3 regions of the Klebsiella oxytoca genome follow, and region 3 is predicted to be linked to each of the others. Evidence: predicted binding sites of a transcription regulator. Region 3 holds the regulator's gene; each other region holds the start of a gene.

Region 1 (4,542 bases), 2.4 Mb from region 3:
TCTACCACGCCGCCGACCCGGGTTTTCGAATCCGGCAGCATCCTGCTCTATCTGGCGGAGAAGTTCGGCTTCTTCCTGCCCAAAGATCCGGCAGGCCGCACCGAAACGCTCAACTGGCTGTTCTGGCTGCAGGGCGCGGCCCCCTTCCTGGGCGGCGGCTTTGGCCACTTCTACAACTATGCGCCGGTCAAAATTGAATACGCCATCGACCGCTTTACGATGGAAGCCAAACGTCAGCTTGATGTGCTGGATAAGCAGCTTGCCCGCGGTCGTTTTGTCGCCGGAGAGGAGTATACCATCGCCGATATGGCCATCTGGCCGTGGTACGGCAACGTGGTGCTGGGGAATGTTTACAATGCCGCCGAATTCCTTGATGCCGGTAGCTATAAAAACGTCCTGCGTTGGGCGCAGGATATTGGCAATCGTCCTGCCGTCCGGCGGGGACGTATGGTTAACCGCACCTTCGGCCCGCTCAATGAACAGCTTCACGAGCGCCATGCGGCCAGCGACTTTGAGACGCAAACCGAAGACAAACGCCAGGCATAAATCCATGTTTCTCCCCGGCTGCGCTATGGCCCGCCGGGGCTACAGGCCAGTGCAACAATGTAGCCCGGATAAGCGTAGCGCAATCCGGGGAGGTCGTGGCCAGGCCGGGTAAGTCACATTATCAATGCTTGCCCTTAGTCAGACGATCGAGATAGCCCATCACAAAGGCTGACAGGACAAACGTCAGGTGGATAATGACGTACCACATCAGCTTATTATCCGGGACGTTTTTCGCATCCATAAACACCCGCAGCAGGTGAATGGAAGAGATCGCCACGATGGAGGCGGCAACCTTATTTTTCAGCGACGTGGCGTCCATTTTACCCAGCCAGCTGAGCTTCTCTTTCCCTTCGTTGATGTCCAGCTGCGAGACAAAATTTTCATAACCGGAGAACATCACCATTACCAGCAGACCGCCCACCAGGGTCATATCCACCAGCGACAGCAGGGTCAGAATCATATCCGACTCGCTGACGCTAAAAATATGCGGCAGTATGTGGAAGATCTCCTGAAAAAATTTGATCGTCAGCGCAATCAAACCGAGCGAAAGGCCAAAATAAACCGGCGCCAGCAGCCAGCGCGAGGCGTACATAGCATTTTCCAGAAAGCGTTCCATAAGATCCTGTCAGTTAACATAAACGGCCGCCATTATACCGCAACAGAGTAACGTTATAGCAACAGCTTACCAACAGGACGACTCGGCAGAAGGGCGTAAAAAAGGCTGGCACATGGCCAGCCTGGGGAGATGTACTGGGGGCGTTACTTCGCTTTTGCCGTTTCTTCGCCTACCAGACCAATCTTCAGATAGCCTGCCTGATGCAGGGTATCCATGACTTTCATCATCGTTTCATAGTCCACGGTTTTATCCGCGCGGAAGAAGACGGTGGTATCTTTTTTACCTTCAGTCAGGGCCTCCAGCGACGTAATCATGTTCTCTTCGGTAATGGGGTCGTTACCGAGGAACATGGTTTTATCCGCCTTCACCGACAGATAGATCGGCTTTTCCGGACGCGGCTGCGGCTGGCTGGAAGACGCTGGAAGATTAACCTTCACGTCAACGGTGGCCAGCGGCGCCGCCACCATAAAGATAATCAACAGCACCAGCATAACGTCGATAAACGGCGTCACGTTGATGTCGTGCATCTCACCGTTATCATCAAGATTTTCGTTAAAATGCATTGCCATAGAGCATCAACCTACGCGTAGTTTCTGGGCGGTACGTACCGGCTTCACGCCGCTGGCGCTGAGGTCCAGGTCACGGCTTTGCAGCAACAATACCTGGGCGGCGACATCGCCAAGGGAAGCTTTATAGCTGGCAATCATACGAGCGAAGATGTTGTAGATAACCACCGCAGGAATCGCGGCGAACAGGCCAATTGCCGTAGCCAGCAGCGCTTCCGCGATACCCGGCGCCACGACCGCCAGGTTAGTGGTCTGAGTCTGGGCAATACCGATAAAGCTGTTCATGATGCCCCAGACGGTACCAAACAGACCAACGAACGGGGAAATCGCGCCGATAGTCGCCAGATAACCGTTGCCGCGTCCCATGTAACGACCCACGGCCGCCACGCGCCGCTCAAGGCGGAAACCGGTACGCTCTTTAATGCCTTCGTTATCTTCAGAACCTGCGGACAGCTCCAGCTCGTTCTGCGCCTCGTTGATCAGTTGGGAGGTCAGGCTTTTCGCCTCGAAAGCGTTAGCGATATCGCTGGCCTGGTCGAGAGAGCGTGCTTCTGCAACCAGCTGCTGTTCGCGCTTGAGGCGACGCTTGCTGGCCAGGATCTCTGCACCTTTGCCGAAAAAGATAGCCCATGTGACTACCGACGCCAGAATCAGGCCGATCATCACCACCTTCACGACAATATCGGCATGATGATACATACCCCAAACGGAGAGATCCGCCTGCATCAAATTATTACCCACACTGTATCTCCAGGACGTAAATCACAAAATCTGCACATAATAATATCAAAACGACATCGAATTGATAGTGGTTCTCATTAGTATTTACACTGTGCAGCAAATCACGTTTATTTTCTTTGCGCTTACGCAGTAAAAAAGTTGCCTGTCCCAACGTTGATAAAATTTTTTCCTGTATCTGCGGCTACCCGGTACATCAAGGGGGATTCATGTTAGTTTAGACGTCCAGACGTATAAAAACAGGTTATCTGAACATGGCTGATAAACATCTTGATACTGCGCTGGTTCACGCCGGGCGCAGCAAAAAATACACTCAGGGCTCGGTAAACAGCGTCATTCAGCGCGCCTCATCGCTGGTTTTCGACACCGTAGAAGCAAAAAAACACGCCACCCGCAACCGGGCCAAAGGCGAGCTGTTCTACGGTCGTCGCGGTACCCTCACCCACTTCTCTCTCCAGGAAGCGATGTGCGAGCTGGAGGGTGGCGCTGGCTGCGCTCTTTTCCCCTGCGGCGCAGCGGCGGTCGCTAATACTATTCTGGCGTTTGTCGAGCAGGGCGATCATATTCTGGTCACCAACACCGCCTACGAACCTACCCAGGATTTCTGCACTAAAATTCTCGCTAAACTCGGCGTCACCACCGGTTGGTTCGATCCGCTGATCGGCAGCGATATCGCCCGTCTGGTGCAGCCAAATACCCGCGTGGTGTTCCTCGAATCTCCCGGCTCCATCACTATGGAAGTCCACGATGTTCCGGCGATAGTCGCGGCGGTACGCAGCATCGCGCCGGAAGCTATCATCATGATCGACAACACCTGGGCCGCAGGCGTGCTGTTTAAAGCGCTTGATTTCGGTATCGATATCTCCATTCAGGCGGGAACCAAATACCTGATTGGTCATTCCGACGCGATGGTTGGCACCGCGGTATCCAATGAGCGCTGCTGGGCTCAGCTGCGTGAAAATGCCTATCTGATGGGACAAATGGTGGATGCCGATACCGCCTATATGACCAGCCGCGGCCTGCGCACCCTGGCCGTCCGCCTGCGTCAGCACCATGAAAGCAGCCTGCAGATTGCCGAATGGCTGGCGCAGCACCCGCAGGTTGCGCGCGTTAATCACCCCGCTCTGCCCGGCAGCAAAGGCCATGAGTTCTGGAAGCGCGACTTCACCGGCAGCAGCGGCCTGTTCTCTTTTGTGCTGAATAAACGCCTGACCGACGACGAGCTATCCGCCTACCTCGACCACTTCAGCTTATTCAGCATGGCCTACTCCTGGGGCGGCTTTGAATCGCTTATTTTAGCCAACCAGCCGGAACATATTGCCGCTATCCGTCCTGATGCCGAAGTCGATTTCAGCGGTACCCTGATTCGCGTTCATATTGGCTTAGAAAATGTTACCGATCTGCTGGATGATTTAGCGGCGGGCTTCGCGCGTATCGTGTAAAGTGACAGTCAGTGGCAACAATAGCGGACGTTTTTTCGAAAAACGGCCGCTTTAGTTGCGCCCGGGATCAAGGTGCCCGGGGCTCTTCAGGAGTACACTACATAAAAACACGGTACCACTTAGGAAAGTCCATGGTTGTCATTCAAGAAATTGTCGCCGCTCTGTGGCAGCATGATTTTGCCGCGTTGGCAAACCCCCACGTTGTGGGCGTTGTATATCTGGTCATGTTCGCAACCCTGTTTCTGGAAAACGGTCTGCTGCCCGCCTCGTTTTTACCGGGCGATAGCCTGCTGCTGCTCGCCGGGGCGCTCATCGCCAAAGGCGTGATGGACTTTGTACCCACGTTAGCCATTTTAACCGCTGCGGCCAGCCTCGGCTGCTGGCTGAGCTATATTCAGGGGCGCTGGCTGGGTAATACCGTCACCGTAAAGCGCTGGCTTGGGCACCTGCCGTACAAGTACCACCAGCGGGCAACCTGCATGTTTGACAAACATGGTCTGCTGGCCCTGCTCGCCGGGCGTTTCCTCGCGTTTGTACGCACCCTTCTGCCTACCATGGCGGGTATTTCCGGGCTGCCAAATCGCCGTTTCCAGTTCTTCAACTGGCTGAGCGCGCTGCTGTGGGTGGGGGTAGT
Region 2 (4,542 bases), 110 kb from region 3:
AATATTCAACGTGCCTTCAAGCCCTTCAACCACCGCTTTAGGGACGTTTTCCCACTGATAGATATCGGTGTAGGTGGTTTTCCCTTTGCTGGTAATAGAGGTGCGGCTCAGCGGAACGGTACCCGCCTCAATCTTGTTTTTATAATCGTTACGGAACCAGGTCACCCCGGCCAGCCAGCCGTCGCGTTTAAATTCGAGGCCAATCTCTTTGTTAACGCTGGTCTCGGCTTTCAGGTCGTCATTACCCATCATATAGCAGCCGATACCGGTAGAGGCGCCGGTCGCATAGCAGCCTTGCCCTTTACTATAGAGAATATAGTTAGGATTGGTTTGATACAGGCTTGGCGCTTTGTAGGCGCGGGCGATGCCCATCTTTAACGTGAAGTCATCCCACAGGCCCTGAGACAGGTTTAGCGATGGGCTCCAGTTGTTACCGACGATGCTGTGGTGATCGAAGCGCAGACCCGGCGTCAGCATGGTGGTATCGGTCAGCTCGATGTTGTTTTCGGCAAACAGCGAGAAAATTTCTGCTTTCGAATAAGGGCTGCGGTTAGTGCTGTCGTAGCCCGGAATGTCGCCGCCCATAAAGGTCTGAGAGTTGGATAACTGATCCTTCATGCGCTGCTGGTTCCATTCGCTACCCAGCGTCAGATTCTGATTAACCCACAGGTCAAACGGAATGCTGACTTCACTGTGCAACATCACATCGTTAAGATCGGAATCGACGTATTTCGCCGATGAGTTCGGGTCGAAAATGCCTTCCGTTCCGCCCGCCAGACCTTCCGGAGTACGGGAGTTGCGGGTGTGTTCGTACTGTACCCAGTTGCTGGTGGTAACGCCGTTATCCCAGCCGCCGTTCCAGGTGAGGGAGTAGTTCTGGCGATAAAGGCGGTTAGTCTCTTTACCGTAGTTATCTTTTACCCGCTGGTTAGTATTGGTGTTCTGCGTATCACCGGCATAGAGGTTGCCCTGACGGCTATAGCCCGCTTCAAGCTCCAGAGACTGCATTGGAGCAAAGTCCCAGCGCACCGTGCCGTTAATGTCTTTGTTAATTACCCCTTCGCGGCCCGCAGGCAGCGTATCAACATAGTTGCCGGTACGCTCGGACTGATGGCCCTGGTTGATATCCCAGGCGTCGGCCTGAGTTTTATCGAGGTTGCCGTACAGGCGGAAGCTAAAATCTCCGCCCAGCGGCCCGTTAAGGCTAAAGTTGGTGCGTTTTGTCGACCCTTCGTCTTTGTGCTCCGGGGCGTTCAGATAGGTGTTCCAGGAACCGTGCCACTCGTCGCCGCCTTTTTTGGTGATGATATTGACGACGCCGCCCGCCGCGCCGTTGCCGTAGCGTGCGGCAGCCGGGCCGCGCAGGACCTCAATGCGTTCAATCATTTCTGGCGGAACCCAGCCGGTATCGCCGCGGGTATCTCGCTCGCCGCGCCAGCCCTGGCGCACGGAGTTGCGGCTGGTCACGGGCTTGCCGTCTATCAGGATCAGGGTGTTTTCCGGGCCCATGCCGCGAATATCAATCTGGCGATTGTTGCCGCGCTGGCCGCTGGTGGAGTTGCCGGTCAGGTTAACGCCCGGCATGGTACGGATAATTTCAGCTACGTCGCGCGCAGGCGGACGTTTACGAATTTCATCGGCGGTGATGGTTGACACGCCAGGCGCCTGCAGGTTCTGCTCGGCAGCGGTAACGACCATGGTTTCATCAGCGGTTGCGGCTTTGCTATCGGAGGTCGTTTCCGCCGCGCTCAGCGGAAAAGCAGCTCCGTAGATTCCCAGATTGACCAGCAAGGCCAGGGATTTGATCCTGTTATTCATTGTAAATCCTGCTTTTCGTTGCCGCCTTCCTCAAAAGCCCTTTCCGTCGGGTGGATAGGCGGTATCAATATTGCCAGTAGAGGGCCCAGGCACTCCGTCGCTGACCAGAATCCGGCTTTCGGGCTCATTTGTTTACCCGCAAGCCCCGGCTTTACATAAGCGCTCTCTGACATGTTTATTTTTTGAAAGACGCGCTTCCCACAGCGCGCTAATACGCTATTGCAAATGAAAATAGTTATCAATAATATTATCAATAAATATTGCGTTTATTAATGCGTTCGTTGATAAATGTCACGATAAACATAGGGTTGAAAAGGAATGCATAAGACAGGAAGCGACGACTGGTGGCAGATTATTACCGGTCCGCAGATTGAGGCCGTGGACGGTGCGTATCGGGTGACCTTCTGGTGGCGCGACCCGGCGGGCAACGAAACGTCTTCGGCAACCCAGCGGGTGTGGATTAATATCACCGGCGTAACTGACCATCATAAAAATGCGCAGCCGCAAACGCTGCAGCGCATTCCCGGTACCGATGCCTGGTTCTGGCAAACTACGCTTTCCCCTACCTGGCGCGGCAGCTACTGCTTTATTCCTTCTTCACGCGACGATGATTTTTCTCCTCAGCTTTTTAACGCCGATAGCCCGGACCACGCGCTGCTGCGCGAAGGCTGGCGCAAGCTGCTGCCGCGCGCAATTGCCGACCCGCTCAACCGGCAAAGCTGGAAGGGCGGGCGCGGTCATGCTGTTTCCGCGCTGGAACTGCCTGAAGCTCCTGAACAGCCGGGATGGTCGCTGCGCGATGAACCCTATCAGCCTCCAGTCTGCATTGAGTGGCACAGCCAGCGTCTCGGCAATACGCGACGGATATGGATTTACGCCACCGGCGATGCCCATCCGCAACAGCGCCCGCTGGCGATCCTGCTTGATGGCCAGTTCTGGGCCGAAAGCATGCCGGTATGGTCGCCGCTGGCGGGATTAACCCGCGAAAAACGGCTGCCGCCGGCGGTTTATCTACTGATTGATGTGATTGATGACCAGCATCGCTCCGAAGAGCTTCCCTGCAATGAGGCCTTCTGGCTGGCGGTGCAGGAAGAGCTGTTGCCGCTGGTTCATCAGATAACGCCTTTCAGCGATCGCGCCGACCGAACGGTGGTGGCAGGGCAGAGCTTTGGCGGTCTCGCCGCCATGTTCGCCGCACTCTATTGGCCGCAGCGTTTTGGCTGCGTGCTCAGCCAGTCCGGCTCTTACTGGTGGCCGCATCGCGGCGGCGCGCAGACGGGCCTGCTGATTGAGCGGCTCAGCCGCGGCGAATTACAACCGCAGGGGCTACGTATCTGGCTGGAAGCCGGGATCCGCGAGCCGATTATTTTTCGCACGAACCAGGCGCTGCTTGCTTGCCTGCAACAGCAGACGATTTTCTGGCGTCAGGTTGACGGCGGGCATGATGCGCTTTGCTGGCGCGGCGGGCTGACGGCGGGGCTTATCCAGCTGTGGCAGCCTTTATGCCGAAACGAGTAGCAGAGCGCGCTTTACGAGGAATTTGACATGCAATTCAGTAACCCCTTCGACAACCCGCAAGAGCAGTTTTATATCCTGCGCAATGATCAGCAGCAGTTCAGCCTGTGGCCACAGCACTGCGCGCTGCCGCAAGGCTGGATGGTGGAGTGTCCGCCGCAGTCGTTAGAGGCGTGCAACGCCTGGCTTATGGCGAACTGGTCAACTTTGACCCCCGCTCACCATGTATCCTGAGGAGCCGATGATGACCACTCGTTTACCGCTGGTTGCGGCTCAGCCGGGGATCTGGATGGCGGAGCGTCTCTCGACGCTGCCCGGCGCATGGAGCGTTGCCCACTACGTTGAACTGTGCGGCGATATCGACCCGGTTCTGCTGGGACAGGCGATTGTTACCGGCCTGTCGCAGGCCGATACTCTCAGCATGCGCTTTTGTGAAGATAACGGCGAGGCCTGGCAGTGGGTCGATGAGCGCCGCATCTTTGCCGAGCCGGACTATCAAGACCTGCGCGATTCGAGCGACCCGCACGCCGCCGCGCTGGCGCTGATGCAGTCCGATCTCGGACAGAACCTGCGCGTGGATGGCGGTAATCCGCTGGTCTGCCATCAGCTGCTGCGGGTGGGCGATAAGCGCTGGTACTGGTATCAGCGTTATCACCATTTGCTGGTCGACGGCTTCAGCTTCCCGGCCATTACCCGCCAGATCGCGGCGATTTATCGCGCCTGGCAGCGCGGTGAACAGACGCCGGCTTCACCGTTTACCCCCTTCTCCGAAGTGGTGGAAGAGTACCAGCGTTATTATGGCAGCGATGCCTGGCAGCGTGACAAAGCGTTCTGGCAGGCGCAGCGTAAAGCGCTGCCGGCTCCGGCCTCGCTTTCGGACGCGCCGCTGGCGGGAAGGGCGACCAGCACCGATATCTGGCGCATGAAGCTGGAGGTCGAGGCCGGAGCCTTTAACCGGCTGGCAGCAGGCGCACCGCAGTGCCAGCGCGCGGATCTGGCGCTGGCGTTAACCGCCCTGTGGCTGGGGCGGCTGTGCAGCCGAATGGAGTACGCTGCGGGCTTTATTTTTATGCGCCGTATGGGCTCTGCGGCGTTAACCGCCAGCGGACCGGTGCTCAACGTTCTGCCGCTGGCGGTCAATATTGACGCCGGGGAAACGCTGCCGGAGCTGGCGATTCGTCTTGCCGGACAGCTCAAGAAAATGCGCCG
Region 3 (4,542 bases):
TCGTGGACGGCCAGTGGCGTTTTAACGTGCCGGTGCTGTGGGAACAGTACGCTAATATCGTCGGCTGGCAAACCGTCCCGGCCTGGCCGCATCCGGCGCAGTTTATCCCCGGCGGCAACTCCCCTTACGTCACCGATGAATATCGTGACGCCCTGTTGGCTCAATTTCCCCAGGCGCGCGCGCACGTTATCGCCGGAGCCGGACACTGGGTGCATGCCGAGAAACCGGAAGCCGTTATCCGCGCTATTCGACGTTATTTAGCCACCATCGGCGGGTAACTGCTTAAAATATGCCCGACCGCGCGGCTTAATGCCCGCGGTCGTTGGCGCAGCTCGTCGCCTGATGTATTATGGCGCGCTATCTGCGTCGGCTACTCCCGACAGCTTGTTTCCCCCGAAGTCACTCTGAATCATGGCAAAAGAACAAACGGACCGTACGACATTAGATTTGTTCGCAACTGAGCGTCGGCCGGGCAGACCGAAAACCAATCCGCTTTCGCGCGATGAACAGCTGCGCATCAACAAACGCAACCAGCTTAAACGCGACAAAGTCCGCGGCCTCAAGCGCGTTGAGCTAAAGCTGAATGCCGATGCGGTGGATGCGCTTAACGAGCTGGCGGAAGCCCGTAATATGAACCGCAGCGATCTCATTGAAGAGATGCTGATGAACCAGCTGGCAGCCCTGCGCGACCAGGATAAAGCCTAAAACCCTCAAAAAGTCAGCTTTCATGTAGCAGAGTGTGCAGTTGGGCGTGATTGCTGTTTCCGCGCCTTTCTCTGTTCTGCTATCATTGCCCCTATCTGCGGGCATTACGCCCACTACCACATCATTAAGTTTCAAGAGGTTATTTTACTCATGGCAATCATCGGCATCTTTTTTGGCAGCGACACCGGCAACACCGAAAATATTGCAAAAATGATTCAAAAGCAGCTTGGTAAAGATGTTGCTGATGTTCACGACATTGCCAAAAGCAGCAAAGAGGATCTGGAAGGTCACGATATCCTGCTGCTCGGCATTCCGACCTGGTACTATGGTGAAGCCCAGTGCGATTGGGACGATTTTTTCCCGACCCTGGAAGAGATCGACTTCAATGGCAAACTGGTTGCCCTTTTTGGCTGCGGCGATCAGGAAGACTATGCTGAATACTTCTGTGATGCTCTGGGTACCATTCGCGACATCATCGAACCGCGCGGCGCGACTATCGTTGGCCACTGGCCGACCGCCGGCTACCATTTTGAAGCCTCTAAAGGTCTGGCGGATGACCACCACTTTGTTGGCCTGGCCATCGATGAAGATCGTCAGCCGGAACTGACCAACGAACGCGTGGAAAAATGGGTAAAACAGATTTCTGAAGAGCTGCATCTTGAAGAAATCAAGAATGCCTGAGTCTGAACGGCATAATCATCAGATTTTGCCTAATCTATAGATAAAAGCAATCGAAGTTATAGCTACAAGTTTTTAACTTTTAGTCACATATCTGTACAATGTCCTCTGATTTAACGAGGTCGCGTGAAGCACTTTGTAGCGAGTGCCTCGTTTTTGACAGCATACAAGGCCCGATGCTTGCAGTTTTCATTTCACCATGGCAGTTCTATAATGAGACGCATTACATCGGGTGATTCTCTGTATTACTTCCGCAGATGGAAGTAGATCGTTTAGCAACAGGACAGATTCCGCATGACTGACAACAATACCGCATTAAAGAAGGCTGGCCTGAAAGTGACTCTTCCAAGATTAAAAATCCTGGAAGTCCTTCAGGAACCGGATAACCATCATGTCAGTGCGGAAGACTTATACAAACGCCTGATCGATATGGGCGAAGAGATTGGCCTGGCGACCGTCTATCGCGTACTCAACCAGTTCGACGACGCCGGTATCGTCACCCGTCATAATTTCGAAGGCGGTAAATCCGTTTTTGAACTGACGCAGCAGCATCATCACGATCACCTTATCTGCCTCGACTGCGGCAAAGTGATCGAATTTAGCGATGACTCAATTGAAGCGCGCCAGCGTGAAATTGCCTCCAGGCACGGTATTCGCCTGACTAACCACAGCCTGTACCTTTACGGTCACTGTGCAGAAGGCGACTGCCGCGAAGATGAACATGCTCACGATGCGGCAGAGAAATAATCACCGCAGCGTATAACGTTAAAAGCCAACCTTCAGGTTGGCTTTTTTTTGCTCTGAATATGATCCCCCTCTTCCTCTCGCGCCTCAATACATTTACTGTCAGTGGATCCAGCCTTGTACGGAGAGTCGACATGGAGCTTCGCCAGCTACGCTATTTTGTCCGCATTATCGAAACCGGCAGCATGGGCCGCGCCGCCCTAGATCTGAATATCGGTGTCTCCGCGCTTAGCCAACAAATGGCGCGTCTGGAGAACGAACTTGCTATTCGCCTGCTGCAACGAACATCGCGCGGCGTGATGCCGACCAGCGCTGGCCTTGCCTTTTACTCTCAGGCGCAGCTGGCTCTGCGTCATGCTGATGATGCGGTTCTCGCCGCGCGCGAAGCGCGCCTTTCCGGCCACGTCAGCGTCGGTATGGCCCCAAGCACCGCCTCTGTTCTGGGGGTGCCTTTTATTAACGCGATGCGCGAAAGCTATGCCGATGTCCGCCTGCATTTAGTCGAAAGCCTCTCCGGCAACCTTGAGCGAATGATCAATACCCGTCAGCTTGATTTAGCCATCGTGTTCCAGAAGGAGAAGCTTATGCGCTGGAGCGCCAGACCCATTCTCGAAGAGCGTCTGTTCCTGATAGGTACCCACGAAGTGCTGGCTCCCCTTCCCGACGCGAGCATCTCGCCAGGCCAGCTGGCCGCTATCCCGTTGATTATGCCAAGCCAGGGGCATGGTCTGCGCGGCAGGCTCGAGTCTATCTGCCAGGAACACTCCCTTAACATTGATGTGGTAGCTGAAATCGACGGTCTGGCGCTGCTGATGCGCGCCGTCCGCGACGGACTCGGCGCTACTCTGCAGCCTGGGGCAGCCATTTCTCATCTCGACAACGAGGCGCTGAGAGTGATCGGTGTCGACAATCCGATACTCAGTCGGCCTAATTTTCTCGTCAGTCTCTCTGATGATGAACTGACGCCAGCAGGCCTTGCGGCGCGAGTGATACTGACAAAAGTCATGCGTCAGCTCGTTGAATCAGGCCGCTGGCCGGGCGCCAGTCTTTACGCTCACTAAACCCCCCTTTAGCAATACGCCATAGCGGCTTGCCGGCCTGAGCACCTACATTTCCATTACAAATTTAACAATAAAGCAAACCGTAATGGAGCCAAAAATGGTGGATGTACTGGTGATTGGCGGCGGCAATGCCGCATTATGCGCCGCCTTAACCGCCCGGGAAGCTGGCGCGTCCGTGCTGCTGCTGGAGGCCGCACCGCGGGAATGGCGAGGCGGAAACTCTCAGCACACGCGAAATCTTCGCTGTATGCATGATGCTCCGCAGGATGTTTTAGTCGACAGCTATCCGGAAGAAGAATACTGGCAGGATCTGCTGCGCGTTACCGATGGCAACACCAACGAAACGCTGGCGCGGCTGGTGATCCGCACCTCATCTGAATGCCGCGACTGGATGCGCCAGCATGGCGTTAACTTCCAGCCGCCGCTGTCCGGCGCCCTGCACGTGGCCCGCACTAACGCCTTTTTTATGGGCGGCGGTAAAGCGCTGATAAACGCCTATTACCGCAGCGCAGAACAGTTGGGCGTGCAGATCCGTTACAACACGCCGGTGCAGGCGCTTGAATTACACAACGGCGAATTCGTCGCCGCGCTGGCGGGTGAAGAGAGGATCGCGGCGAAAACCTGCGTCCTCGCCGCGGGCGGGTTTGAATCTAACCGCGAGTGGCTGCGCGAAGCCTGGGGACAGAACGAGCGTGGCGAATGGCCAGCCGATAACTTTCTCATCCGCGGAACCCGCTTCAACCAGGGCGTCCTGCTCAAATTTATGATCGAGGCAGGGGCTGACATCATCGGCGATCCGTCACAGTCACACTGCGTCGCGATTGACGCCCGGGCGCCGCTCTATGATGGCGGCATCTGCACGCGCGTGGACTGCGTGTCGTTGGGTGTGGTTGTCAACCGCGATGCCGAGCGCTTTTATGATGAGGGCGAGGATTTCTGGCCTAAACGCTATGCCATCTGGGGACGGCTGGTCGCCCACCAGCCCGGCCAAATCGGTTACTCGATCATCGACAGCAAAGCGATCGGTCATTTTATGCCGCCCGTTTTTCCCGGAGCCCAGGCCAATACTATCGCCGAACTGGCTCGCCAGCTGGGGCTGGACGCGGAACGACTGTCGCAAACCATCGCCCGCTATAACGCCGCCTGTACGCCCGGCCAGTTCGATCATACCCGCCTTGATAACTGCGCGACATCAGACCTGACGCCGCCGAAAACCCACTGGGCGCGGCCCATCGATACGCCGCCCTACTACGGTTATGCGTTACGTCCAGGGATCACTTTCACCTATCTCGGACTCTATGTTAATGAACGCTCCGCCGTCCATTTTGCAGGCAAGCCCAGCCGTAACCTGTTC

Evidence for each region. Region 3 encodes Fur, which represses iron uptake genes when iron is present. Its sites were predicted from a motif close to ATAATAATGAGAACNACTATCAA; they were not measured.
Region 1: a site for Fur is predicted at 2,531-2,553, ahead of exbB (tol-pal system-associated acyl-CoA thioesterase). Genes of this name have one in related genera too.
Region 2: a site for Fur is predicted at 2,044-2,066, ahead of fes (enterochelin esterase). Genes of this name have one in related genera too.

The regions. Positions count from the first base shown of each region.
Region 1 covers NZ_CP046115.1:4,676,666-4,681,207, forward strand. Annotated here, with positions in the region: gene yghU (glutathione-dependent disulfide-bond oxidoreductase) at 1-546, shown strand, start outside; gene GJ746_RS21780 (TIGR00645 family protein) at 668-1,162, opposite strand; gene exbD (TonB system transport protein ExbD) at 1,306-1,731, opposite strand; gene exbB (tol-pal system-associated acyl-CoA thioesterase) at 1,738-2,469, opposite strand; gene metC (cystathionine beta-lyase) at 2,721-3,908, shown strand; gene yghB (DedA family general envelope maintenance protein YghB) at 4,040-4,542, shown strand, end outside.
Region 2 covers NZ_CP046115.1:1,575,750-1,580,291, forward strand. Annotated here, with positions in the region: gene GJ746_RS07310 (TonB-dependent siderophore receptor) at 1-1,818, opposite strand, end outside; gene fes (enterochelin esterase) at 2,137-3,336, shown strand; gene GJ746_RS07320 (MbtH family protein) at 3,364-3,567, shown strand; gene entF (enterobactin non-ribosomal peptide synthetase EntF) at 3,578-4,542, shown strand, end outside.
Region 3 covers NZ_CP046115.1:1,690,479-1,695,020, reverse strand. Annotated here, with positions in the region: gene ybfF (esterase) at 1-278, shown strand, start outside; gene ybfE (LexA regulated protein) at 412-705, shown strand; gene fldA (flavodoxin FldA) at 856-1,386, shown strand; gene fur (ferric iron uptake transcriptional regulator) at 1,678-2,130, shown strand; gene tcuR (tricarballylate utilization LysR family transcriptional regulator TcuR) at 2,262-3,188, shown strand; gene tcuA (FAD-dependent tricarballylate dehydrogenase TcuA) at 3,286-4,542, shown strand, end outside.